One region of the Acetobacter sp. P1H12_c genome, then DNA from elsewhere that is predicted to be linked to it. Evidence: riboswitches for the same ligand, from Rfam matches in the RefSeq annotation. Region 1 holds a riboswitch; the other holds the start of a gene.
The links. Region 1 has a riboswitch for cobalamin ahead of cobG (precorrin-3B synthase). Riboswitches for the same ligand answer to the same signal wherever they lie in the genome.
Positions count from the first base shown of each region.

Region 2: it holds a riboswitch for cobalamin, as region 1 does, so the genes downstream of both, KP699_RS13965 (TonB-dependent siderophore receptor) here and cobG (precorrin-3B synthase) in region 1, are expected to answer to the same signal.

Region 1 covers NZ_JACRVR010000006.1:29,199-34,848, forward strand. Annotated here, with positions in the region: gene KP699_RS05905 (Hint domain-containing protein) at 1-452, shown strand, start outside; gene KP699_RS05910 (RidA family protein) at 527-877, opposite strand; gene panC (pantoate--beta-alanine ligase) at 909-1,748, opposite strand; gene KP699_RS05920 (aldo/keto reductase) at 1,841-2,896, opposite strand; cobalamin riboswitch at 3,018-3,266, shown strand; gene cobG (precorrin-3B synthase) at 3,394-4,641, shown strand; gene KP699_RS05930 (precorrin-8X methylmutase) at 4,628-5,257, shown strand; gene KP699_RS05935 (precorrin-2 C(20)-methyltransferase) at 5,257-5,650, shown strand, end outside.
Region 2 covers NZ_JACRVR010000038.1:19,432-25,081, forward strand. Annotated here, with positions in the region: gene KP699_RS13965 (TonB-dependent siderophore receptor) at 1-2,152, opposite strand, end outside; cobalamin riboswitch at 2,275-2,500, opposite strand; gene glnA (type I glutamate--ammonia ligase) at 2,683-4,128, opposite strand; gene KP699_RS13975 (P-II family nitrogen regulator) at 4,227-4,565, opposite strand; gene KP699_RS13980 (aminotransferase) at 4,839-5,650, shown strand, end outside.

The DNA of each region.
Region 1 (5,650 bases):
CTCCGGCTCTGACGCAGGACCCTGATCTGCATCTGGTTACGGAAACTGATGCTTTGGTCAGGCCCATGCGCAAAGTCGCGCATCATTACAGCTTCATGCTGCCGCCGGGCACACAGTCTGTCCGGATTGTCTCCCGCACCAGCCGTCCGGCTGATGTGACCGGGCCATTTGTGGATGATCGCCGGGCTATGGGCGTGGCCGTTGCGGATATCCATCTGTTTTGCGCCAAAAGTCAGCATGACATCAGTGCGCATCGTCAGGCGGTAAAACCGGCTGGCTGGTACCCGTCGGAAGGTGCGCAGTGTGTGTGGACCAATGGGGACGCGGAGCTTCCGTTGGGTGATTACCTGACAGAGGGAAAAATGGGCATCCTCTCACTCCAGATTCTTGCAGCGGGGCCCTATATTATCCGCGCTGAGGAGACAGCGGAAACGCAGGTCAAAACGGCCTGATAGTCTGAAGGTCTAAAATGGGATGCAGGGTCTGCTTTTTCTGGCAGATCCTGCATTTTTTGAAGAGTGTAGTGTTATCGGAGCGCGGCAATGCCGGTCAGTTCCACACGCCACTCCGGTCTGGCGAGTTTTGCTTCGACCGTCGCGCGGGCGGGTTTGTTGTCCCGGTCCAGCCAGGCGTCCCATGCGCGGTTCATGCCTGCCATATCGTTCATATCCGCCAGAAAAATCTGCACGGAAAGCAGGCGGCTTTTATCTGTGCCCGCTTTGGCCAGAAGGGCATCCACCTGCCGCAGGATATCGGCCATCTGGCCTTCCGCATCCAGAGTGGCATCATCAGCAATCTGCCCGGCCAGATGCACAAGCCCGTTGTAAATGACAGCGCCGGTCAGGCGTTCTTCGGGGTCAAGGCGTGTAATGGTCATGGATGTGTTTCCTGTTTTCTATCCGGTGGTGTCAGGCAAGCGGCATGTTATCAATCAGCCGGATGTCTCCAAGGCTGGCCGCAACAAACAGGCGGGTGCCGGGGTCAGCTTTTTCTGACGGCGCCAGAGTTTTTTCAGATCGCAGGTCCAGATAATGCACTGTAAACCCAGCGTCTTTCAGGGTTTGTGTGCAGCGCTCCAGCGTGGCGGCCACGGGTTTTCCGGCTTTCAGCGCGGCAAGGCAATCCTGTAAAGCCTGTGGCAGATGGGCAGCCTGCTGGCGCTGGGTGGCGGTGAGCCGCCTGTTGCGGGAGGACAGCGCCAGATGGTCAGCTTCCCGCACGGTGGGCACGGGCAGAATGGTCACGGGCAGGTCCAGATCCGTCACCATCCGGCGGATAATGCAAAGCTGCTGGAAGTCTTTTTCCCCAAACGCGGCAATATCAGCACGGGTTTGCATGAACAGCTTGGTGACGATTGTTGCCACGCCATCAAAATGGCCGGGGCGGTCACCGCCACACAGCATCTTGTCCGGGCCGGAAACAGTAATGCGCGTGCAGAAGCCGGGCGGGTAAATCTGGGTTTCATCCGGGGCGTACAGAACATCCACCACGCCGGTTTGTGCCAGAAGGGCTTCATCCGCGTCCAGACCGCGTGGATAGAGCTGGAAATCATCCGGGTTGTTAAACTGGATCGGGTTGACAAAAATTGTCACAATCCGCCGGGTGGCTTTGCCGTCCAGCGCCCGCACCAGTGTCAGATGGCCTTCGTGCAAAGACCCCATGGTGGGCACCAGTCCGATTGTCTCCCCGTCCTTATGCCACTGAGTGACAATCTCGGTCAGTTCCTGTCTGGTTCTTACAAGCTTCATGACGCATCCCGGTTTGCAGTAAAAGCGCAGGACAGAGGACCACCCGGCTTGTGCACGATTGCCGGGAAATCCACTGTCCGTCCTGGGCCGTCTTACTGTGTTTTCAGGAATGGTTCCAGCAGCACACGGTCTGCCGGGCTGAGCCGGTCTGCCGCGGTGCTCGCCTGATGCCAGTAGGGATAGAGCAGGGGAGGCTGGCTGGCCTGATTGAGGCGGTTGAGCTGGTCTTCCGACAGGGTGAGTTCTGCGGCTTTCAGATTGTCTTTTAACTGCTCTTCCGTGCGGGCGCCCACGATGACGGATGTAATGGCCGGGCGATGCATGGTCCATGCCAGAGCGACCTGCGCTGCGGAAACGCCATGCTCTTCCCCAATGGTAAGCAGCACTTCCACAATATCAAAAAGCTTTTCCTTGTCATGCACCGGGGGTTCGCCAAAATTTTCAAGCTGACGGCCGGCGGGTGTTGGCTGGTTACGGCGATATTTGCCGGAGAGCAGGCCACCTGCCAGCGGGCTCCAGACCTGCACGCCAATGCCCTGATCCACAGCCGCGGGCAGCAGTTCATACTCTGCATCGCGTGCCTGAAGTGAATAGTAAATCTGCTGGGATACCGGGGCGATCAGCCTGTTGCGCTCAGCAACGGACAGCGCTTTCATCATATGCCACGCGGAGAAATTGGAAACGCCACTATAGCGGATCTTTCCAGCACGGGTCAGCGTATCAAGGGCTTCCAGTGTTTCATCCAGTGGGGTCTGACCATCCCATTCATGCAGATAATAGAGATCAATATGGTCACGGCCGAGGCGCTTCAGGCTGGCCTCACACGCGGTAATGAGATGCAGGCGGGAGGAACCAGCCCCGTTTGGTCCGTCCTGCGTACGGAAGCGGGCTTTGGTCGTGACCAGAATTTCCTGTGTGCGCCCTTTCAGGGCTTCCCCCAGAATAGTTTCGGATTCCCCGGAGGAATAGATATCCGCCGTATCAAACATGGTGATGCCCGCATCCAGGCACAGGTCAATCAGGCGGCGCGCCCCGGCTGTGTCGGTATTCCCCGTCTTTGCAAAGTCCCCTTTGCCTCCAAATGTCATGGTGCCAAGGGTAAGGGCAGAAAGACGCAGGCCAGACCGGCCAAGTTGACGATACTGCATGAAGCTGTTCTCCGTGTGGGTGAAGAGTGAACGCGGATGACCGTTTTGAACTGGCAGTATAGAGGGACGTTTTCAAGGGTGTCAGCGCGTTCACTCTGTTTTGACAACCACCGGAGAGCCTGCTTAACAAAGGGCAGATGGTTCCCGTCAGGGGATGAAAAGGGAAGTACGGTGAGAACCCTTCTGTTTCTTGGCCGTCGCTGCCCCCGCAACTGTATGTGACATCAGGCGTGTTTTCCGCACTCTTGTTTTTGGGAGTGTTGACCCACTGGAGCGTGCTCCGGGAAGGGCGGAAACAGGCGAAAACTGCCGGAGCGCCGGGGGTTTTGTGTCATGAGCCAGGAGACCTGCCATCTTTGTGCTGAGTGTCATGTCTGGCGGGGTGTCCGGAGCGTGATGGTGCGTTGGGTCAACGCGCTACTGTCTGGTTTGTCCTGATGGCCTTGTGATGAACACCCCCATGCGGCCTTGTGCTGTGTGTTGACTGAAGGGTGTTCATGTCTGCCGCGTTTTCTGCCCCAGTGGTGAAGGGATGGTGCCCCAGTCTGTTTGCCCCCATGCAGGCGGCGGATGGCTGGCTGGTACGCGTGCGTCCGCCGCTGGGCCGGATAACCGCAGCGCAGGCCCACCTGCTGGCCAATGTTGCGGAGCAGGACGGCAACGGGCAGATCAGCCTGACCAACCGGGGAAATGTGCAGTTGCGGGGGTTCGCGCCGGAAGCGGCCCGTGCTTTCCCGCAGCGTATGGTGGAGGCGGGCCTCGGGCAGGCAGACCCGGATGCTGAACGGCGGCTCGCACTTCAGGTCACCCCTCTGGCGGGCGCGGACCCGGCCTGTGCCGGGGAGACCATGCTCTGTGCGGAGGCGTTGAGGGCCGGGTTGATCGGCTCTCCCGCTCTTTCAGCTTTGCCTGATAAATTCGGGTTTTGCGTCGATGGCGGTGGTTTTTTCCCCGTTGGGTCTTTGCAGGCTGATATCATGCTTCAGGCTGTACAAAACCCGGCTTCTGAGCGGGGCGGCTGGTGCGTTGTCTGTGGTGAGGCCCGCTCAGAGCCGCAGGGTTTGTCTGAGGCTGTGCAGATGGCTCTTGCATTGGCGGGTGCTTTTATAAAATGCCGTGAGGCCATGCGGCCTTTGCGGATGCCTGCTGTTGGCCAGAGACTGTTTGCAGAAATCGGGGTTGCATGGGCGCCCCTTGTCAGAACAGAGAGGCAGCACGGTCGCGCGCTGGTCCAGCGGGCCGGGCCTCTGACAGGCCATCTTTATGCGGTGGCTGCGCCGCTGGGGCGTCTGACGGCAGCAACGCTGCGGGCCTGTGCAGATGTTGCGCAGACCGGTGACGGCATTTTGCGGATGACACCATGGGGGAGCCTGATTTTTGGCGGATTAAGGAAAATGCCAGAAATTTCAGGACTTGTTATGTACCCGAATGACCCGCGCCTGCGGGTCTATGCCTGTATTGGTGCGTCAGGATGTGGGCAGGCTTCTGCGGACACAGGGCAACTGGCGCTGCAACTGGCTCCGCATTTGCCGGAGGGGATGGAGATGCACGTCTCCGGGTGTGCCAAAGGCTGTGCGCATCCGGGGCGTGCGACAGTCACGCTGGTTGCCGGGACTGAGGGATATGGCGTGATCCGGAACGGACGCGCGGGGGATCAACCACTCTGCGTTGTGCCGGAATGTGATGGTGCAAAGGTGGTAAGACAGGTTCTGTCTGAAGGAGATGTTAAAAATGCAGCCTTATGATTATATCCGCGATGGCGCTGCCATTTATGAACGCTCCTTTGCGACCATTCGTGCAGAAGCTGACTTAAGCGGTTTTTCCGCCGAGCAGGCCCAGATTGTTGTCCGCATTATTCATGCCTGTGGCATGGTCGATGTAGCGCAATCCGTGAGGATGACGGAGGATTTTGTATCTTCCGCAAGAAAATCCCTTAAAAAATCCTGTGCTGTTCTATGTGATTCCGAGATGGTGGCGCATGGCATTACCCGTGCACGTCTGCCTGCGGATAATGCCGTGGTGTGCACCCTGCGGGATGCGCGCACGCCAGATCTTGCGCGGCAGATTGGCAACACCCGGTCTGCCGCAGCGCTGGATTTGTGGGGGGAAAAGCTGGCCGGGGCCGTTGTGGCAATCGGGAATGCGCCTACGGCTTTGTTCCATCTTCTGGAACTGCTGGATGCCGGTGCGCCAAAACCTGCGGCTGTAATTGGTTTGCCGGTCGGCTTTGTCGGGGCGGCGGAATCCAAGGAGGCCCTTGCAAAAAGGCATGATATTCCATGGCTGGTTGTGCACGGGCGGCTGGGGGGAAGTGCCATGGCCGCGGCGGCTGTCAATGCTCTGGCGAGTGAGGTGGAGTAATGGTGCGCGGAACGCTGCATGTGGTGGGCGTGGGGCCGGGGGACCCAGACCTGATGACGCTGCGGGCTGTTAAAACCCTGCAAGGGGTGCCGGTTGTGGCCTATTTCTGTCGGCATGACACACAGGGGCACGCGCGCCGCATCGCGCAGGCGCATATTGCTGCCACAACGCAGGAAATACGGCTGGCTTATCCGTTTACCACCGAAATTTCCGTCAAAGACCCAAGCTACCATATCGACATGCATGCGTTTTATGATCGCTGTGCGGAGGATCTTGCTGCGGTTCTGGAAGAGGGGCGGGACGTCGCTCTGCTGTGTGAAGGGGACCCTTTTCTGTATGGGTCCGCGATGTATCTGTTTGACCGTCTGCATACTCGGTTTGAAACTCAGGTTG
Region 2 (5,650 bases), on a different contig from region 1:
CCGGGTTTTCATACTGCCGGTTCAGCAGGTTATCAGCCCGCGCAAAAACCGAGATATAGCGGTTGATTTTGTAATTTGCGGTCAGATCAATGGTAAAATATCCGTGCCCTTTTGCGCAGGTCGCGCAAAAGTTTTCTCCCACCAGAGGATAATCCCGCCAGCCGCTGGTGTAGAGAATATTGCCAGACAGGGTGAAGTCCTTCACCGGGGACCATGTGGTATTGAAGTTGAACTTATGCTGCGGGCGGCGCTGCAACAGCGCATCACTGTCCGTATCCCGCGCGTGGGTCCATGTGTAATTCAGCGCAAAACTGAGTGTGTCCAGCGCCTTCCAGTCCAGAAATGCTTCCACCCCATACATCCGCGCATGCCCAACATTGCCGAAGGAATAGATATAATCCCCCCACGCACTGCCCGCGGCAGGCATGACGTAAGCAGAAGACTGGATCAGGTTCCGCACCTTGTTGTCATACCATGTGGCGCCAAAACGCAGTTTGTCATGCAGTAGTTTCTGCTCAACACCGACATCATAGCCAATCATGGTTTCGGCTTTCAGGTTGGCGTTGCCTTCTTCCGCCCAGCCAGCGCCGCGCTGATTGACAAAAAGCTGATACAGCGAGGGTGCATGGAAGCCCGACCCGGCACTGGCTTTGATGATGGTGCCCGTATTGGGCACATGGATGGCGGGAGCCACACGCCATGTCACATGGTTGCCGTAGCGGGAATTGGCATCATACCGCACGTTGGCCGCACCATAGAGAATGTGGTTCCAGTTCCCTTCATACTGCCCGTACCCTGCCGTGGTATCCATGCCTGCGGTGGTGTGCACAGGCTCGGTCGGGTCATCTGTCGCGACATTGATGCTGTCATGAAAATGCTCGGCACCCACAAGAACCGTCCCGAATTTCCGCAGATCAACCGTGCCATGCCAGTCCACTTTCAGGCGTGTGGAGCGGTAATAATCCGGGTCTGTCATGGCAGGATCACCATCCGCGTACAACCCGTCCTGCATGTACCGGCGGCGGTTCGTCATGTAGCCAAGCCCCAGAACCTGATCAAACCGCCCGCCAAAGGAGGAGAGATGCGCCGTGCCGCGCACCACGGCCTCGTTCTGGGTATTCTGGTCCCGGATCAGCTGGTCGCCGTTATAGGGCGTATAAACCTGATCATACGCTGTAAAGGTATGATAGTTGGCCTGTATCAGCCGTGCTGTCAGACCCAGATCAAAATTATGCGTGACATCATAACCCAGTTTGACGTTCGCGCTGCGGTTATCATTTCGGTCCCCCGCGCGGCGCTGGGCCCGGTTAGCCCCATTATACCGCTCAATATAGCGCGGAATTTCATGAAACCCGTCCATGCGGTAATGGGAGAGCACAACATTATAGTGGAAGCGGCCGCTACTGCCGGATGCCCCGAAGGCCTGATTGAACGTGCCGTAAGACCCACCTTCAATCCGCACAAACGGTTTAAAGCGCCCCTGCCCCTGCTTTGTGTTGATATCAATCACACCCGCCATGGCGTCCGCGCCATACAGGCCGCTCTGGGGGCCGCGCAGGATTTCAATGGAGCCAATGCCGTCCGTTACAAACTGCCCGGCATCAAACGCGTTGCTGGCGGAGCTGCCGTCATTGATATCCATGCCATCAATCCGCACCTTCACATCATTGGCGTTTGCCCCGCGCATGAAGATGGAGGTTGTGCCGCCAAATCCGCCAGACCGCACCACATTCAGCCCCGGCTGCCGCGCCAGAATATCCGGCAGCGTGCGACGCTGCTGGGTGGCAATCTGCTCGTCCGTCACCACCGTCACGCTGGACCCGACATCATCCGCCCGTATGGGTCTGCGCAGCGCACTGACCGTCACCACCTCCGGCAATCCCTGAGACGGGCTCAGTGAGACAAGCGTGCGTCCCGTCGCTGCGGGAGCCGCGACAGACTGCCCCGGCATTGCAGGAACTGTGTTGTCCGTTGCGGTCCGTCCGGTGGCGCGGCTTTTCGGATGGCTGCCCGAAGCTGCGGCTTTATGCGTGAGAGATTTGCCAGAACGCGCATGGGTCGCGGAAGAGGCGGCGGCCTGTGCGCCAGCCACAGACAGTCCGGTGACAGCCAGAATGGTGGAGGTGGTCAGCGCGCAACGAAAAAAACTCATTTTAACTCGTATCCTGTGGTCAGCCGTTGCCACAGGAAAACGTGCTCCGCCTGCTCATGCGGCAAAGGCCGGAGCAAAACTCAGTCACGCACGCCAGCACACCCCGGCTGGCGTCTCCTGATTGCAACCACGTGCCGGATGGCAGGTCTCCTGGCTTGCGGCGCTTTGACTGAGCCTTCCCTTCCCGGAGAATCGTCTGCTCCAGTGGGCCGGACGCGGTACGTCCGGGCAGCCTCAGCCCTGCCGCTTACAGTTGCGGGGACAGCCCGGGACTAAGGCCAGCACGGCCTGCACCCGGTTCCCTTTTCATCCCCCGTTGCAGGGGAAACCATCACACGGGTGTCATATCGCGTTGCCCGGTCGAGTCAATTATCCGGTGCAACAGTGCTGCCACAAGGCAACACGCAACGCCAAAATCGCAAAAACACATCAGCCTCCCACCCGGCACTGTCCCGCACGAGAGGCACAAAAAACGCGGCCCTCCGAAGAAGGCCGCGTTCCTGATCATCTGAAACTCCGGGAAGGAGGGATCAGACGGAGTAGTACATTTCGAACTCAACCGGGTGCGGCGTGTGTTCAAAGCGATACACGTCTTCCCACTTGATGGCGATGTAGCTGTCGATCTGATCTTTGGTGAACACGCCACCAGCCAGCAGGAACTCATAATCCGCAGACAGAGCTTCCAGCGCTTCACGCAGGGAGCCGGCAACCGTCGGGATCTGCTTCAGTTCTTCCGGCGGCAGGTCATACAGATCCTTGTCCATGGCGTCGCCCGGGTGGATCTTGTTCTTGATGCCGTCAATGCCGGCCATCAGCATGGCGGAGAAGGCCAGATACGGGTTGGCCGTCGGGTCCGGAAAGCGGACTTCAACGCGCTTGGCTTTGGGGTTGGTGGCATACGGAATACGGCAGGACGCAGAGCGGTTGCGCGCAGAGTAGGCCAGCAGCACCGGAGCTTCAAAACCCGGGATCAGGCGCTTGTAGGAGTTGGTGGACGGGTTGGTGAAGGCGTTCAGCGCCTTGGCATGCTTGATGATGCCGCCGATGTAATACAGGGCGGTATCGGACAGGTCCGCATAGCCATTGCCTGCAAAGGTCGGCTTGCCGTCTTTCCAGATGGACTGATGCACATGCATGCCGGACCCGTTATCACCATAGATCGGCTTGGGCATGAACGTGGCGGTCTTGCCGTAGGAATGGGCGACGTTGTGCACGCAGTATTTGTAGATCTGCATGAAGTCGGCAGAGCGGACCAGCGTGTCGAACTTGGTGCCCAGTTCGTGCTGGGACTGCGCGACTTCATGGTGCTGCTTTTCAATCGGCAGACCCATTTCACCCATGGTGGCGAGCATTTCTGCACGCAGGTCGTTTTCGCTGTCCACCGGCGGCACGGGGAAGTAGCCACCCTTCACGCCCGGACGATGGCCCATATTGCCTTCCGGGTAATCCTTCAGGGAGGCGCCGGGTCCTTCGATGCTGTCGAGCTGATATTTGCCGAAGTTCGGGCCCGTGCCAAAGCGCACGTTATCGAAGATGAAGAATTCAGCTTCCGGACCAAAGAAGGCCGTATCACCAAGCCCGGAGGACTTCAGATACTGCTCAGCCAGTTTGGCGGTGGAGCGCGGGTCACGGTTATAGGGCTGGCCTGTGGACGGCTCAATGATGTCACAGAACAGGATCAGCTGCGGGCGCGCCGTAAACGGGTCCATCACAGCGGTTTCCGGGTCCGGCAGCAGAACCATGTCACTTTCGTTAATGGCTTTCCACCCTGCGATGGAAGAACCGTCGAACATGAAGCCCTCGGTAAAGGTGTCTTCTTCAATCGTGGTGACATACTGCGTGGTGTGGTGCCACTTGCCGCGCGGATCCGTGAAACGCAGATCGACAAACTCGACCGAGTTTTCCTGGATCAGGTCAAAAACCTTAGCAATCGCTGCGGCTTTGCTGTCACCCGCAGTGGTCGTTTTCTTCACCATATGTCTTCACCTACAACCTGTTGCGCACCACACTCTTGCGGCACGTCTAGGATTATAAAACTCGCGTCCGCCGCCGGGCGGCCCCGCACCGGGGCACCTCAGATAGCGTCTTCCCCTCTTTCCCCCGTGCGGATTCGCACCACATCTTCCACCGGGAGAATAAAGATCTTGCCGTCCCCGATTCGTCCGGTCCGGGCAGCAGCGGAAATGGCTTCCACCGCGCGCTCCACCAGACTGGCAGGGCAGACAACCTCAATTTTCATCTTGGGCAGAAAATCAACAATATATTCCGCGCCACGATAAAGCTCCGTGTGCCCTTTCTGCCGCCCGAAGCCCTTGGCTTCGATCACGGTAATGCCTTGCAGGCCGAGTTCGTGAAGGGCTTCCTTCACCTCGTCCAGCTTGAACGGCTTGATTATGGCCTCGATCTTTCTCATGTCACGTCATCAATATTCTGGTGCTGCACTCAACAAGAGGGGGTTCTTTCTGCGCGCAACCTGCCCATGGGGCATCCCGGGGGGCATGAAGACTCAGAGCGAACAGCCCCAAACTTGCACGGGTTGGCCGCGCGGGCAATCGGGCTTGTGCGAAATATAACGATCCAGCACCAATCTCCCCTCTTTTCTCACGCCGCAAGGCCGTGCCACTCTGCGCGCCACTTTCGCTTTTTTCCGCCACCCCTCCTCCGGCAACTCCCAGGATTTACGGCCATGACCAAACCGCTCAACCGGCAGATTGCCGCCCTGCCCACCACCATTTTTACCGTCATGTCTGAGCTGGCCCGCGCGCATGACGCCATCAATCTCGGGCAGGGCTTCCCGGATACGGAAGGCCCGCAGGATATGGTGCAGGCTGCGGCGGATGCCCTGCTCGATGGGCGCAACCAGTATGCGCCCCTCACCGGCCTGCCGGAACTGCGGGCGGCGGTGGCAGACTCTAACGCCCGCTTTCAGGGGCTGGAGGTCAGTGCGGAGTCGGAGGTGGTGGTCACATCTGGTGCGACGGAAGCCCTTGCCGCCTGCCTGATGGCCCTGATTGAACCGGGGGATGAAGTGGTGCTGATTGAACCGCTTTATGACACCTATCTCCCCGTGGTCCGCCAGCTTGGCGGCGTGCCGCGGCTGGTGCGGCTGGAAGAACCGGGCTGGACGCTGCCGCGGGAGGCTCTGGCCGCCGCCTTTTCCGCCCGCACAAAGGCCATTCTGCTCAACACCCCCATGAACCCCACTGGTAAGGTGTTCACCCCGGATGAGCTGGACTTCATCGCAGGCCTGCTGAGTCAGCACGACGCCTATGCCGTGTGTGATGAGGTGTATGAGCACCTGACCTTCGGCACGCCGCACGTCTCACTCATGACGCGCCCCGGCATGCGCGAGCGGTGCCTGCGTATTGGCAGTGCAGGCAAGAGCTTCTCGCTCACCGGCTGGAAAGTTGGCTACGTCACGGCCCCGGCTCCGCTGGCATCGGTCGTCGCCAAGGCGCACCAGAATCTGGTGTTTGCGACCGCCCCCAACCTGCAACG